Regions from separate parts of the Fundicoccus sp. Sow4_H7 genome, predicted to be linked through region 1. Evidence: predicted binding sites of a transcription regulator. Region 1 holds the regulator's gene; each other region holds the start of a gene.
The links. Region 1 encodes NrdR, which represses ribonucleotide reductase genes. Its sites were predicted from a motif close to ACACNATATATNGTGT; they were not measured.
Positions count from the first base shown of each region.

Region 2: ACTQ54_RS10665 (deoxynucleoside kinase) is a predicted target of NrdR. The motif match lies at 1,681-1,696, and genes of this name have one in related genera.
Region 3: nrdH (glutaredoxin-like protein NrdH) is a predicted target of NrdR. The motif match lies at 1,671-1,686, and genes of this name have one in related genera.
Region 4: nrdD (anaerobic ribonucleoside-triphosphate reductase) is a predicted target of NrdR. The motif match lies at 1,114-1,129, and genes of this name have one in related genera.

Region 1 covers NZ_JBQKME010000005.1:14,107-17,325, reverse strand. The annotation lists gene dnaI (primosomal protein DnaI) at 1-70, opposite strand, end outside; gene ACTQ54_RS06225 (DnaD domain protein) at 82-1,479, opposite strand; gene nrdR (transcriptional regulator NrdR) at 1,460-1,966, opposite strand; gene coaE (dephospho-CoA kinase) at 2,034-2,639, opposite strand; gene mutM (DNA-formamidopyrimidine glycosylase) at 2,652-3,219, opposite strand, start outside.
Region 2 covers NZ_JBQKME010000013.1:1,954-5,172, forward strand. The annotation lists gene ACTQ54_RS10655 (LLM class flavin-dependent oxidoreductase) at 1-241, shown strand, start outside; gene ACTQ54_RS10660 (NADPH-dependent F420 reductase) at 243-923, shown strand; gene ACTQ54_RS10665 (deoxynucleoside kinase) at 973-1,650, opposite strand; gene ACTQ54_RS10670 (metallophosphoesterase) at 1,847-2,662, opposite strand; gene ACTQ54_RS10675 (ATP-binding cassette domain-containing protein) at 2,691-3,219, opposite strand, start outside.
Region 3 covers NZ_JBQKME010000004.1:135,728-138,946, reverse strand. The annotation lists gene ACTQ54_RS05815 (AraC family transcriptional regulator) at 156-1,319, shown strand; gene nrdH (glutaredoxin-like protein NrdH) at 1,384-1,611, opposite strand; gene ACTQ54_RS05805 (ABC transporter ATP-binding protein) at 1,788-2,588, opposite strand; gene ACTQ54_RS05800 (ABC transporter permease) at 2,588-3,219, opposite strand, start outside.
Region 4 covers NZ_JBQKME010000009.1:64,909-68,127, forward strand. The annotation lists partial or broken gene uidA (beta-glucuronidase) at 1-999, opposite strand, end outside; gene nrdD (anaerobic ribonucleoside-triphosphate reductase) at 1,240-3,219, shown strand, end outside.

The DNA.
Region 1 (3,219 bases):
TAATCGTTTGATTTAAACTTTCTTGGTAGCGACTATTTCCACCAATCATTTTATTAACAATATCATTCATTGATTGCAAATTTAGTCACCTCCCTCATTTAATAGTTGGTTTAATTTGCTACGAATTTCTTGCTCTCGTTCATTGGAAGTAGCATCTGCAATCTTTTTAGTTTCCTTAACATTAGAGGGTCCATCATTCTTATTTTTTTCTTGTTCAATTAGCCAGTCAGGTAATTCTTCCACACGACGATGATCTTTTTGATACCATTTTTTACTTTGAGAATTAGTTTGCTTCGTCTCTTTTTCTTTAGCCTTCTCTTCTTCTGAATAAATAGCTAACAATGCATTAGCTGCCGTATCAATCCCTTGCTTTTGCCATAAATTTGCCATTCGTTCAAGTTCACCTTTGTAAATATTGTCTCTTTGTTTAAATACCAACAAATAATAAACTAACATATTAATCACAGCTTCATTCAGTTCTGACTTTTCAGAAAGAGTTATTAAATAGTAACTTTCGCTGTCTGTCGCAAATCCACCAACATTTTGCTTTATTTTATTTAAGAAAACTGGCGCTGGAATGTGTTCACAAAGACTTACTAATTCCATATCTGCTTGAGATAATAATGGATTATGGTCTTGTTTAGGAAGACTCACAGGACGTGGTTTTTTCTCAACATTTTGTTTTTCTTTTTGTTGAACTTTTCGTTCAGCAAAGATCTTCAATTGATTTAATTGAATCGTATTTTTGAGAGGATTTAAACTGTTTTTAATAACTTCTAACATTTCTTCTTCGTCTAGTTGATAAACTTGATGAATAGCTGCAATACTTTCGCGCAGCTGCGATGTGAATTGAGTATGTTCAATCCCTTCAGCAATTAAATACCTTAAAAACAAACTGTAATTAAATGTAGGCGGCATTTCAACAGAATTTACATTAGAATTATCCTGATGAATAGACTCATTAACAGGAACATCTGTTTGATAAACTCTAAAGACATCAGAATATGATTTAGAAATATTTTGAAAATCGTTTTTGTTCCAGTCATCTACGCTAAAATATTCAACAATAGAAAGATAGCTTTCCTCACCAACTTGACGATATAAAGCTGTATTTAATAAGGGATGGCTTAAAAATTCTTGAGCCGTTAAAGTTGGTAAGAGCTCGTAATATAATATTTTTTGATAATCTAACTGTTCTTCTTTTTTGACATAAGATTTCATTAAGCCAACTGCTTCTAATGCATGACGGCTTTTTTCAAACTGATCGATACCGCTATTGATAAGTGGCAGGAAGGTCGCGTGTTTAATACAGTCTGACCAAGTATTTTTTTGTTTTGCAAAAAATATCAATCGTTGGTATAAGGTGACAGCTAAACTTCCAATGATAGGTTGATATAAGAGCGAAAGTCTTTCTAATTCATTGGCGCCTACCGAATGATGAAAAATCACCTGAAATTGATCATTCGGTTTCAGTTTCATTTGATTCTAGCTCAACAGATGAGCCGTCAGCTTTCATTTTGTGGTTCATGGCTTCAAGCTCCTTAATGAACATATCACGTGACTGAAATTGACGATAAACACTGGCAAAGCGAATATAAGCCACTTCATCAATTTCCATTAGTCTAGGCATAATAAATTCCCCAATACGCTCGCTAGCAATTTCGGTATCAGATTCTTCTCGTACTGCGTTTTCTACATTGGCAGCAAGTTGATCCATTTGTTCACGAGAAATAGGTCTCTTTTCGGCAGCACGTATAATACCCCTTAACATTTTATCACGGTTAAACTCTTCACGTGTCCCATCTCTTTTTACGACTAATAATGGCGCTCTTTCGACTCTTTCATAAGTATTAAAACGAGTACCACAATTTAAACATTCCCTACGTCTACGGATTGAGGCTCCATCATCTGCTGGACGTGAGTCAATCACTTTTGATTGCTGATGTCGACATTTTGGACATTCCATTAAGCTAACCTCCTCTCAAATAAACTTGTTTTCATTATTTTAACATAGTAAGCAAATTGTAAAAAGTCTAGTTAACTAATTTCTCATTTAAACGATTCAATTCTATATCCAGCTGTCGATAGGTTTCATCTACGGTGCCACTGTTATCGATAATAATATCAGCTAATTCAATTTTTGTATCAATGGGCATTTGACTATTAATCCGCGCTGTGGCCTCTTCTTGCGAATAAGCATTACGTTTAATGAGTCGTTCCAGTTGCAGCTCTGGTTTGGTATAAACCAACCAATCTTCATCATAATAATTGTTCCGACCAATCTCAAATAATAAAGGGACATCCACAAATACTAACGCTTCTTCCTCATGCCTATACAATTCTAGTAAACGATCAACTTCCTCAAAGATCAATGGATGTAAAATAGCATTCAAAGTTTCTTTTTTATCTTCATCGTTAAAAATGATTGCAGCTAATTGACTTCGATTAAGTTCACCTTCTGCTGTCAAAACAACTTTTCCAAAAGTTTCAACAACTCTTTTTAAGCCGACTTCGGCTGGTTCTACTACTTTTCTTGACAGCAGATCCGTATCAATGACAGGATAATCTTTATCTAACAAATAATTCGCGACTGTCGATTTCCCTGTAGCGATACCTCCAGTTAATGCAATGATATACATGGATCGACTCTCCTACTTTTCCTCAAAAATCTGGCAATTCGGACAAAAATGTGTTCCTCGTTGACCGACAGAGATTTTTTCAATACTTGTGCCACAAATAGGACATGGCTGATTTTCTTTTCCATAAACTTGGTGATGTTGTTGAAAAGTCCCTTCTTTACCATAAGCATTGCGATATGTTCGAATACTTGAACCGCCCGCTTCACTTGCTCGACTTAAAACATCAATGATGGCATGATGCAATCGTTTAATTTGACTTGAGGTCAATTGCTGGGAAGAGGTTAAGGGATGAATCTTTGCTTGGAATAAAACCTCATCCACATAAATATTACCTAAACCTGTTACTAAATATTGATCGAGCAATGCTGGTTTGATGGATTTTTTAATACGACTTAGTTTTTCAGCAAAGTTATTTATTTTAAAGGATTCTGTTGTCGGTTCTGGTCCTAATTTTTTTAATTGAAAATAGGACGTTAAATCCTCTAAACCAATGAGTTCCATCCTGCCAAATTTACGAACATCATGATAATGCAATTCTGAATGGTCTTTGAAGATAAAACGAACATGCGTATGCTTTTCT
Region 2 (3,219 bases), on a different contig from region 1:
TTGGACACCAATGACGAAACAACAATTTGAACATGAAGTTGAAACAGGATCTTATTATGTCGGATCAGCAGAAACAGTCGCAAAGAAAATTGCATCTACTATTGACCGCTTAGGTGTTGCACGTTTTGACTTAGTTTACGGAGCAGGCCAACAAAGTGCCGATGTGCGTCGTAAAATCATCGAATTATATGGACAAGAAGTGATTCCACAAGTAAAAGAAATCTTATCAAAGGGGAAATAAAATGACGAAATTAGGCATTTTAGGTGCAGGTAAAGTTGGAATTGTCTTGGCTCAACTAGCTGTCAAAGCTGGTTACGATGTCATCATTTCTGGTTCAGGCCCAGCTTCAAAAATTGCGCTAACCGTTGAAGTCCTAGCCCCCGGTGCAATTGCCTCTGATTCAAAGACTGTTGCCCAAGAAGCAGATATTATTATCCTAGCCCTTCCTTTAAGTAAATATCCCAGCATTGATCCCAGCACACTTAAAGGTAAAATCGTGATTGATGCGATGAACTATTGGTGGGAAGTTGATGGAGTTCGTGAAGATTTCTCAAATCCCCTACAAGCTACCAGTGAAATCATTCAAGAATATCTTAAAGGCAGTATCGTTGTAAAAGCCTTTAATCATATGGGTTACCATGATATTTATGATGAAAGTCGTATCGATCAAGACGAAGATAGAAAAGCCATTGCCGTAGCTGGAGATAACAAAGAAGCTGTGGATATCGCGATGGACATTGTCACCAAATTTGGCTTTGATGCTTTATTTATTGGTAGCCTGGCAGACAGTATTAAACTAGAACCAGGCAGTAATGCATTCGGTGCGAATGTCACCAAGGATGAACTTCAATATATTATGGATCACTTCCATGAAAGTGAACTCGGCCAAAAAGTTCTCGAAGCCCATCAAGCAAATAAATAACTTAAAACCCCGTAACAATTCCATTAATCGAAATCGTTACGGGGTTATTTTATTTACTTTGACTCGCTATTTGTTCAATACGCAAATCAGCCAATTTAGCTTTTACCATCTCAATGACTGATTCGGCATCTTCAGGATTATTCACCACATCATAGCGATCAATATCAATGGTCAAGACTTGTGAAGCTGAATAATAATTTTCTACCCAGTCATCGTAGCTAAACCATAAAGTATAGTAGTAATTCATTAATTTAGGATCTTGCTCAAAATCACGACCACGCATTCCAATACGATGGATGATGGTCTCGAAAGATCCGGTCAAATAAACCATTAAATCAGGGCTCTTTTTAGGTAATTCATCCAGTTCTTCCATCATATTATTGAGTAATTTTTCATAAATATGGAACTCAGTATCCGAAATATTCCCTAAATCATTATTCACCTTACAAAAATACCAGTCTTCGTAAATCGAGCGGTCAAGAACATTATCTTGATTAATTAGCGCATCCTTAATGTTTGAAAAACGACTACTTAAAAATTCTAATTGCAACAGAAATGGATAACGTTTGGCTGCTTGTTCTTCAGCTGAAGCCGTGTAAAATAGTGGAAGAATATGGTTATCGTCCACATTTTCATAAAATACCTCACTTTCTAACGCTTCCGCAATAATCTTCGCAACACTCGTTTTTCCAGCACCAATCATGCCACCAATAACAATAATTGTCATCTACCCCTCTCCTAATCCAATATCTATTCAACACAATATGTAGTGTTATGAATTATAACACACCACAACATATTGTTCAATACAAATAAATATCACTGGTTGTTAAAACGCAACTTATAGATTGTAGCATAAATATTTACTTTAATACATAAAAAATACATCCGATTTATAATCAGATGTATTGAATAAATATCTCTTATTCTAATTCAAGTACGAATAGTGACGCTTGGAGTTCTTTTTGAAAATCATCAGAACGCCATTCTCTTTGATAACCTAAACAGTTACAAATATAAGTGATACCGTCACGCTCAACTGTTCCACGGTAATGCACATGGCCCATTGAGCTATATTTAATAGGGTAGTCACGGTGTATGTCATCAAAGTCATCTGTAGCAATAAATGCGTTAAAAAAGTCAAATGGTTCATGTGGCATTGGAACGGTGAAGTCCGGGATGGTTACCATATGTGTGACTAACACGACATCACGGTCACCAACTTTTTCTAAATCTTTTTTAACGAGATCAGCAAAATGCTTCGATAGTTCGCGGTCGGTCATTCCCCAGCGCGCATTGAGTTTATCTTGCCAAGTTCTTTCACCATAAATGCCTTTATCCAATTCTTCTTCAGTAAACTGCTGACCATGAATGGCATGGTTATACCAAGCGGAATGTCCCACTAGGGCATATTTATCAGATAGGATGACAGGGGATTCTAATAAAGATTGTGAGTGATCAACATAGTTTTGGTACACTTTCATGCTATCTTTATGGACGAGGTTTTTCTCCCAATAATCATGGTTGCCTGGCACGAAATAGACAGGGACGTTTAATTGTGCTTGTAGTTCTTCAACGAAAGGAAAGGTTGTTTTATGGCTGTTTGAAATATCTCCACCAATTACAAGTGTATCGAGAGAATTTTCTGTTACTAACTGCTTGATGTTTCCAAAAAAATCTTCTTTGGTTAAGTTTTCATATGTATCATAATGTATATCAGAGATTAGCCCTAATTTCATGATTCATCTCCTCTTTAAAATGGTTAGTTTAATTATTTAAATAGATCGGTGGGATGGCATTAAATAATTTTTGGGTGTAAGTTTCGCGTTCATGGCGTTTTTCATCAGCGGCATCAAAGACTTCGACTAATTTACCGTGGTGCATGACTGCGATGCGGTCACAGAAATATTCGATAACGTTTAAGTCATGGGAAATGAATAAGTACGTTAAGGAATATTTGGCTTTTAAGTCGTTCAGTAAATTTAATATGGCTGCTTGAATCGAAACATCTAAAGATGACACCCCTTCATCAATAATTAAAAATTTAGGTTTTAAAATAATGGTACTTGCGATGGCTATCCGCTGTCTTTGGCCACCACTTAATTCATGTGGATAGCGGGAGTAATATGTTTCGTCCAACTCTACATCGTGGAGTGCTTGAATAACAAGTTCTTTTCGTTCTGCTTTTGTTCCAATTTTATGGATGGTCAATGGTTCCATAATACTCCAGCCGATTGTTTTCTTAGGATCCAAGGTACTGTAAGGGTCTTGGAAAACCATTTGTAGATTTTGATAG
Region 3 (3,219 bases), on a different contig from region 1:
GATTTGGATAAATTATTAATGTTTGTACAAATTAGTGATGTTTAATAACAAATAAAGAGCATTCTTATTTATAAATATTATGGTGAACGATTTCTAATTAGGTTATAATAGTATTAATTGTTTAGTTGCTTAATTTGTATACGAAAGGAGATATTATGTACAATCAATCAACGATTAATACTCAATCAGCTTATTTTGCCTTAATAACTGAGAACCCAATCTTAGACGAAAAGCCTCAAGATGCTTTAGTAGACATCCGCTCCAATTATACAGATACTTTATTTTTATTTAAACAAGCCGTTACTGTTTCAGCAAAAGAAGGACTTTCAATTATCGCATTAACAGATGATTTATCGCAACCAAGTCAATTGCATCGTTTTCTTTTAGAAGGATCGATTGAAATACCATCTAAAGTCTACTTTAATGTAATAGCTTTAACGAATAGTAGTCAAATTTACTTAGAATCAGCTAAAAATGATGAACCTAAATTACTAGCATCACCCAAACGTATTTCTATTGCTTTACCAAAACCTGTCCTGAATATCGAACAGATTTTCAGCATGAACTATTTTTCTAACCTTACACAACTAAATAATTCTGTTAAGAGCCATCCATATTTTGAACTAATCATTGTAGATTGTGGGCAATTAAGTATTCAGTTAGATGAGAAAAAGTTAACTTTAGATCGACAAGATAGCCTCTTGATTTATCCAAATCAAAAAGTACAAAATACAACAACTACTGATCAAGATATTGCTTACTTATCGCTGATTTTTGATTTAAGCACGATGCCAATTCAAATTCAAAATAAAATATTTTCGTTAAAAAATCAATTACCCTATGTCTCAAATCAAATAAAGTTTTTAATGAATGCTAAAGAAAGCCCTTATGGAATAGATTATATTTATCAAATTTTGCATTCTGTTCTCCTATACATGCTTGCTGGTCCAATAGAAATTGAAACACAAACAAATACATCCATGCGAGAAAATTATGAAAGTGACATTTTAGAATCAATGATTAGCTTTATTAAGGAAAACGTTGAAAAACCAATTCAAATTAGTGATTTAGTCGAGGAATTTTCATTATCACGCTCATCCATTCAAAAGTATTTTAGAAAATACACCAATGAAACGCCAAAAGAACACATCAATACGATAAAACTTGAATATAGTAAAGAACTTATCCGAAACTCGCAAATGAATTTAACTGAAATCTCTAAAGCTGTTGGCTATGGTTCGAGCCAATATTTTTCTCGTGTATTTAGTGAAAAATACGGTTTAAGTCCATCTAGTTATGCAAAATCAATTGTAAAATAGCAAAAACAGCGTAAGAATCTCATTTGTTGTCAAGAGATTCTTACGCTATTTTATTTTGAAATGATTATGCTAATTTTTCTAATAAATCAGGTCGAAATCCAAAGAATGGCTCTTCTCCTTCAATTTCGATGACAGGTAATGACTGGAAGCCTAATTCTTTTACATGGTTTAAAGCCTCTTCGTTTTCATATACATCATAAGTTGTATATTCAATGTCTTTTGAATCTAAAAATTTCTTGGTAAAATTACATTGCATACAGTTTGGTTTTGAATAAACGATAATATTTTTCATTTGATAACCACCTTTGAATTCATTGATGTATACATCATAAACTAAACTAAAACAAAAAACAACTATATATTGTGTGTTGAAGTTATTTTATACACAATATATAGTCGTTATTTGTTTGAAATAGCAAACGCTACTCTATATGTCTGATATTTATTATAGATGATTAATTTTTTATATCAAGGATTGTTTTTATTACTTTCTATATCAACTAAATCTACTAAGTATTGGTATAAGTCCGTGGTAGATGTGGATTTGATTTGTTCATTACTGTATATTTTAACGATTTTTCCTTGATGCATCACAACGATTCGATCACAATATTCTAGTGCATCTTGTAGTTGATGGGTTATCATGATGGTTGTTAATTTGTATTCTTGAATTAATTGCGATGTCATATCCATGACGTCTTTAGCCGTTCGCGGATCTAAAGATGCTGTATATTCATCCAATAGTAAAAGTTTTGGCTGTAATAAGGTTGCCATTACCAATGAAACAGCTTGTCTTTGACCACCTGAGAGATTTTCAATGGGAACATCTAAACGGTTCTCTAAATCTAATTTAAAAGGTTTTAATTTTTCTATGAGTCCTTGACGATTATTTGCCGTTAAGGAACGTCCCATTAAGCGTTTTTCACCCCGTTTGTTGGCTAACATAAGATTTTCAAATACGGTCATCCTTGGAGCTGTTCCCATGTTTGGATCTTGAAAAACACGTCCAATTTGACGGGCTAAAGATTGAGTGGACATGCTGTAAATCGATTGGCCTTCTATTTCGATATCGCCTAAATCAACGGGAATTTGACCCGTTAAGCAATTAAATAAGGTTGATTTTCCGGCACCATTTGTTCCTATAATACCAATAACTTCTTGGGGAAAAATAGATAAATTTAAATCTTGTAGACCAACTACTTGCTCACCGGTTTGACGGATAAATTGTTTATAAACATTTGTTAATTGAATTTGAGGTTTTACATTCATTAATGTGTACCCCCTTTTTTCTGATTAGCAAATTGAATGGTTAATTTTCTTTTGATCGTTGGGAATGATAAGAATACAGCCATAACTAAAGCTGATATCAATCTGAAATCCGTAGGGTGAAGACCAAGTTGTAAAACAAATACGATAATGATTTGATACACGATTGATCCAATGACAATTGACATTAAACGAGCTGCTAAGGATAAGTCTTTAAAAAATACCTCGCCTATGACGATCGATGACATGGCTATAACAACAATACCATTTCCCATGGTAACATCTGCAAAACCGTTGTTTTGAGCAATGAATGCTCCACAAAAACCAATTAAACCATTCGCAATCATTAAAGCCAATATTTTCATAGCGGATGTATTAATACCAATTGATTTAGCCATTATTTCATTGTCACCTGTTGCTACCATGGCTTGGCCTAAATCCGTTTTGAAAAAGAAAGCGAGTAAGCTAATACAAATTAGAACAATGATAAGGCCAATAACTAACACTCTAATGTTAGCTGAATTAATCCATGGCTCAATCATGGAGAAAATAGTATCAAAACCACGTAAATTAATATTAGGTCGCTGCATAACCCTTAGATTAATGGAATACAGACCGGTTAAAGTTATAATAC
Region 4 (3,219 bases), on a different contig from region 1:
TCTAATGTCGTAAAAGTATTGTCTGTAAAGTTAGGATCACCAACAGCAGACACGTCAAAATTAAAGGATTCCATAATGCCAACTCCCGTTGTCTCATCAATAACAACAATGCCTTCACGATCACATAAGCGCATCATTTCTTCGGAGTAAGGATAATGGGACGTCCGCAATGAGTTGGCACCCATCCGTTTCATTAGCTGAATATCTAAGACATTTAGCGCATTATCTAAACCACACGACCATGCACATAACTATCCTCATGTTTACCAAATCCTTTAAAGTAGAATGGCTTATGATTAATTAAAAACTTCCCATTTTTCACTTCAATTTTGCGAATACCAAATGGCTCGTTATAGACATCCAATATATTTGACCCATCTTTTAATGTAACTTTTGCTGTATACAAATAAGCATGCAATGGTTGCCATAAATGCGGTTGCTCGATTGTTAAAGCGGAATTTGGTTTACCGCTCGCGACAACTTCGCCTTCTTCATCCATTATTTCAATAAATATCTCATGTTGATTCAATTTGTTCGTATCGACTGAAAAGTCAATCGTTGCCTGTGACAAGTCATGATTGAGTTGGGGGTTAATACGAATATCTTCGATAAAATAATGGTTGGTGGTGTATAAAGTAACGGGGCGATGGATACCGGCATAATTGAAAAAGTCAAAGTTTTATCCATTTTTCTTTTGAGTCGGCCTTGGCTATCAGTCGTTTCAGAGTAGTTACCTACTGGAAGTGTTGTATGGTCAAGCATATTGCTGATCCGAACTGTGAGGAGATTTTCTCCTGGGACTGCGACTTCAGTAATGTCCATTTCAAAGGGAGTAAAACCACCTTTGTGGTGGTAAATCTCTTGCCCATTTAAATAAACCCACGCTTCATGCGTTGCTGATCCAAACCGTAATACTTTTCTTTCAGCTGCAAGTATATGAGGCAAATCGAAAGATGTTTGATACCAAAAGAAACCTGTGTGATTGCGGATAGCATCAATAAATAATCATATAAATATATTATAAAATAGACGCTAGGATTATGCTAAAGATAGGACTGTTAGACAAATTGATTATTGCTATAACCCACATATATAAAACGTTTAAATAAATAAACACTATATATTGTGTTTAAAAAATAAAAAAATCCATATATATAGTAATTTTTCTTGCTATAACTATAGGTAAATGTTATAGTTTTTATAATGAATAATTAGCAGTATGAGGAAGAGGTAAGAAATATGTCTGAACAGAGAGTCGTTAACATGAATAATATTTATCAAACCACAACGGATTTAAAAGTTAAGAAAAGAGACGGGCAAATAGTTTCTTATCGTTCGTATCAAATTGCCACCGTAATCGAAAATGTTTTTAAATCGGTCAAAAGCCATTTTTCTGTTCAACAAATTGTGAATGAAATAGAAGCTTTAATTTTTAGTCAATCTACAACAATCATTACAAGCAGTAGTATTTATTTGATTGTTATGGAGGTTTTAAGAAATAATCAGTTGTTTGAAGCAACTGAATTGTTTGAAGCTGTTTCGAAAAAACAAGCGCAAGATAAACAAGCACAATATGATGTTTCCCAAAAACTCCATGAATTACAATCCGGCGATCAAACTGTTGTGAATGAAAATGCCAATAAGGATAGCCGTGTTTTTAATACCACCCGTGATTTAACGGCAGGGGTTAGTGCCAAAGCAATTGGTTTAACCATGCTACCGCCGGCTGTTGCTAATGCGCATCTTAAAGGGGACATTCACTATCACGATTTGGACTACCATCCTTATTCACCCATGACGAATTGCTGTTTAATTGATTTTAAAGGCATGCTAAGTCAAGGTTTTCATATTGGGAATGCCCAAGTGGAGTCTCCGCGCTCAATCAATACGGCTACCGCCCAAATTGCTCAAATTGTCGCCAATGTTGCTTCTTCGCAATATGGTGGTTGTAGTGCGGATCGAATTGATGAAGTCCTCGCTCCATATGCGCGTTTAAATTTTGAAAAACATTTAAAAACAGCGCAAGAGTGGATTGAAGACTCAAGCCAGCACGAAGCTTATGCTTATCGTAAAACTGAAAAAGATATTTATGATGCGATGCAAAGTTTAGAGTATGAAATAAATACCTTGTACACTTCCAATGGACAAACGCCTTTTACCACCCTTGGCTTTGGTCTTGGGACAGATTGGTTTAGCCGCCATATTCAAAAAGCAATTTTAAAAGTACGTTTGGAAGGGCTAGGACGGGAAAAAAGAACTGCCATTTTTCCTAAGTTGGTATTTACTTTAAAAGATGGGGTTAATCTGAAAACAACAGATCCTAATTATGATATAAAACAAATGGCTGTGGACTGTGCTACAAAGAGAATGTATCCCGATGTCTTGATGTATGATAAGATTGTTGAATTAACGGGTAGTTTTAAAGCGCCGATGGGCTGTCGCTCGTTTTTACAGGGATGGCTGGATGAGAATGGTAACGAAGTGAATAGTGGCCGGATGAATTTAGGGGTCGTGACCTTAAATATTCCGCGTATTGCTATTGAAGCCGATGGGAATCAAGAACAATTTTGGACAATTTTAAATGAACGCTTGGAAGTCGCCAAAACAGCTTTGTTGTACCGAATTGAACGTTGCCGTGAAGCCTTAACTGAAAATGCGCCAATCCTTTACCAGCACGGGGCCTTTGGAAAACGTTTGAATCTCTCTGATGGGGTGGATGAGGTATTTAAGAACAAAAGAGCTACCATATCCTTAGGCTTTATTGGCTTATATGAAGCGGCTAGCTGTTTTTACGGACCAGACTGGGAGCATAACTTAGAAGCGAAGGAATTTACTTTAGATATTTTACGTCATATGAAAAAGCATACGGATGCCTGGGGCAATACTTACGGCTATCATTTTAGTGTTTACAGTACGCCTTCAGAGAGTTTAACCGATCGTTTTAGTCGATTGGATAAGGAAAAGTTTGGTGTGATTGCAGATATTACTGACAAAGATTACTATACCAATAGTTTTCATTATGATGTCCGTAAAGATCCTAATCCATTTGAAAAACTCAACTTTGAAAAAGATTATGCAAAATACACCAGCGGCGGTTTTATTCATTATTGCGAATATCCAAATTTACGGCAAAATCCTGCTGCCTTAGAAGCTGTCTGGGACTTTGCTTACGATAAAATTGGTTATTTAGGAACGAATACTCCGATTGACCAATGTTTT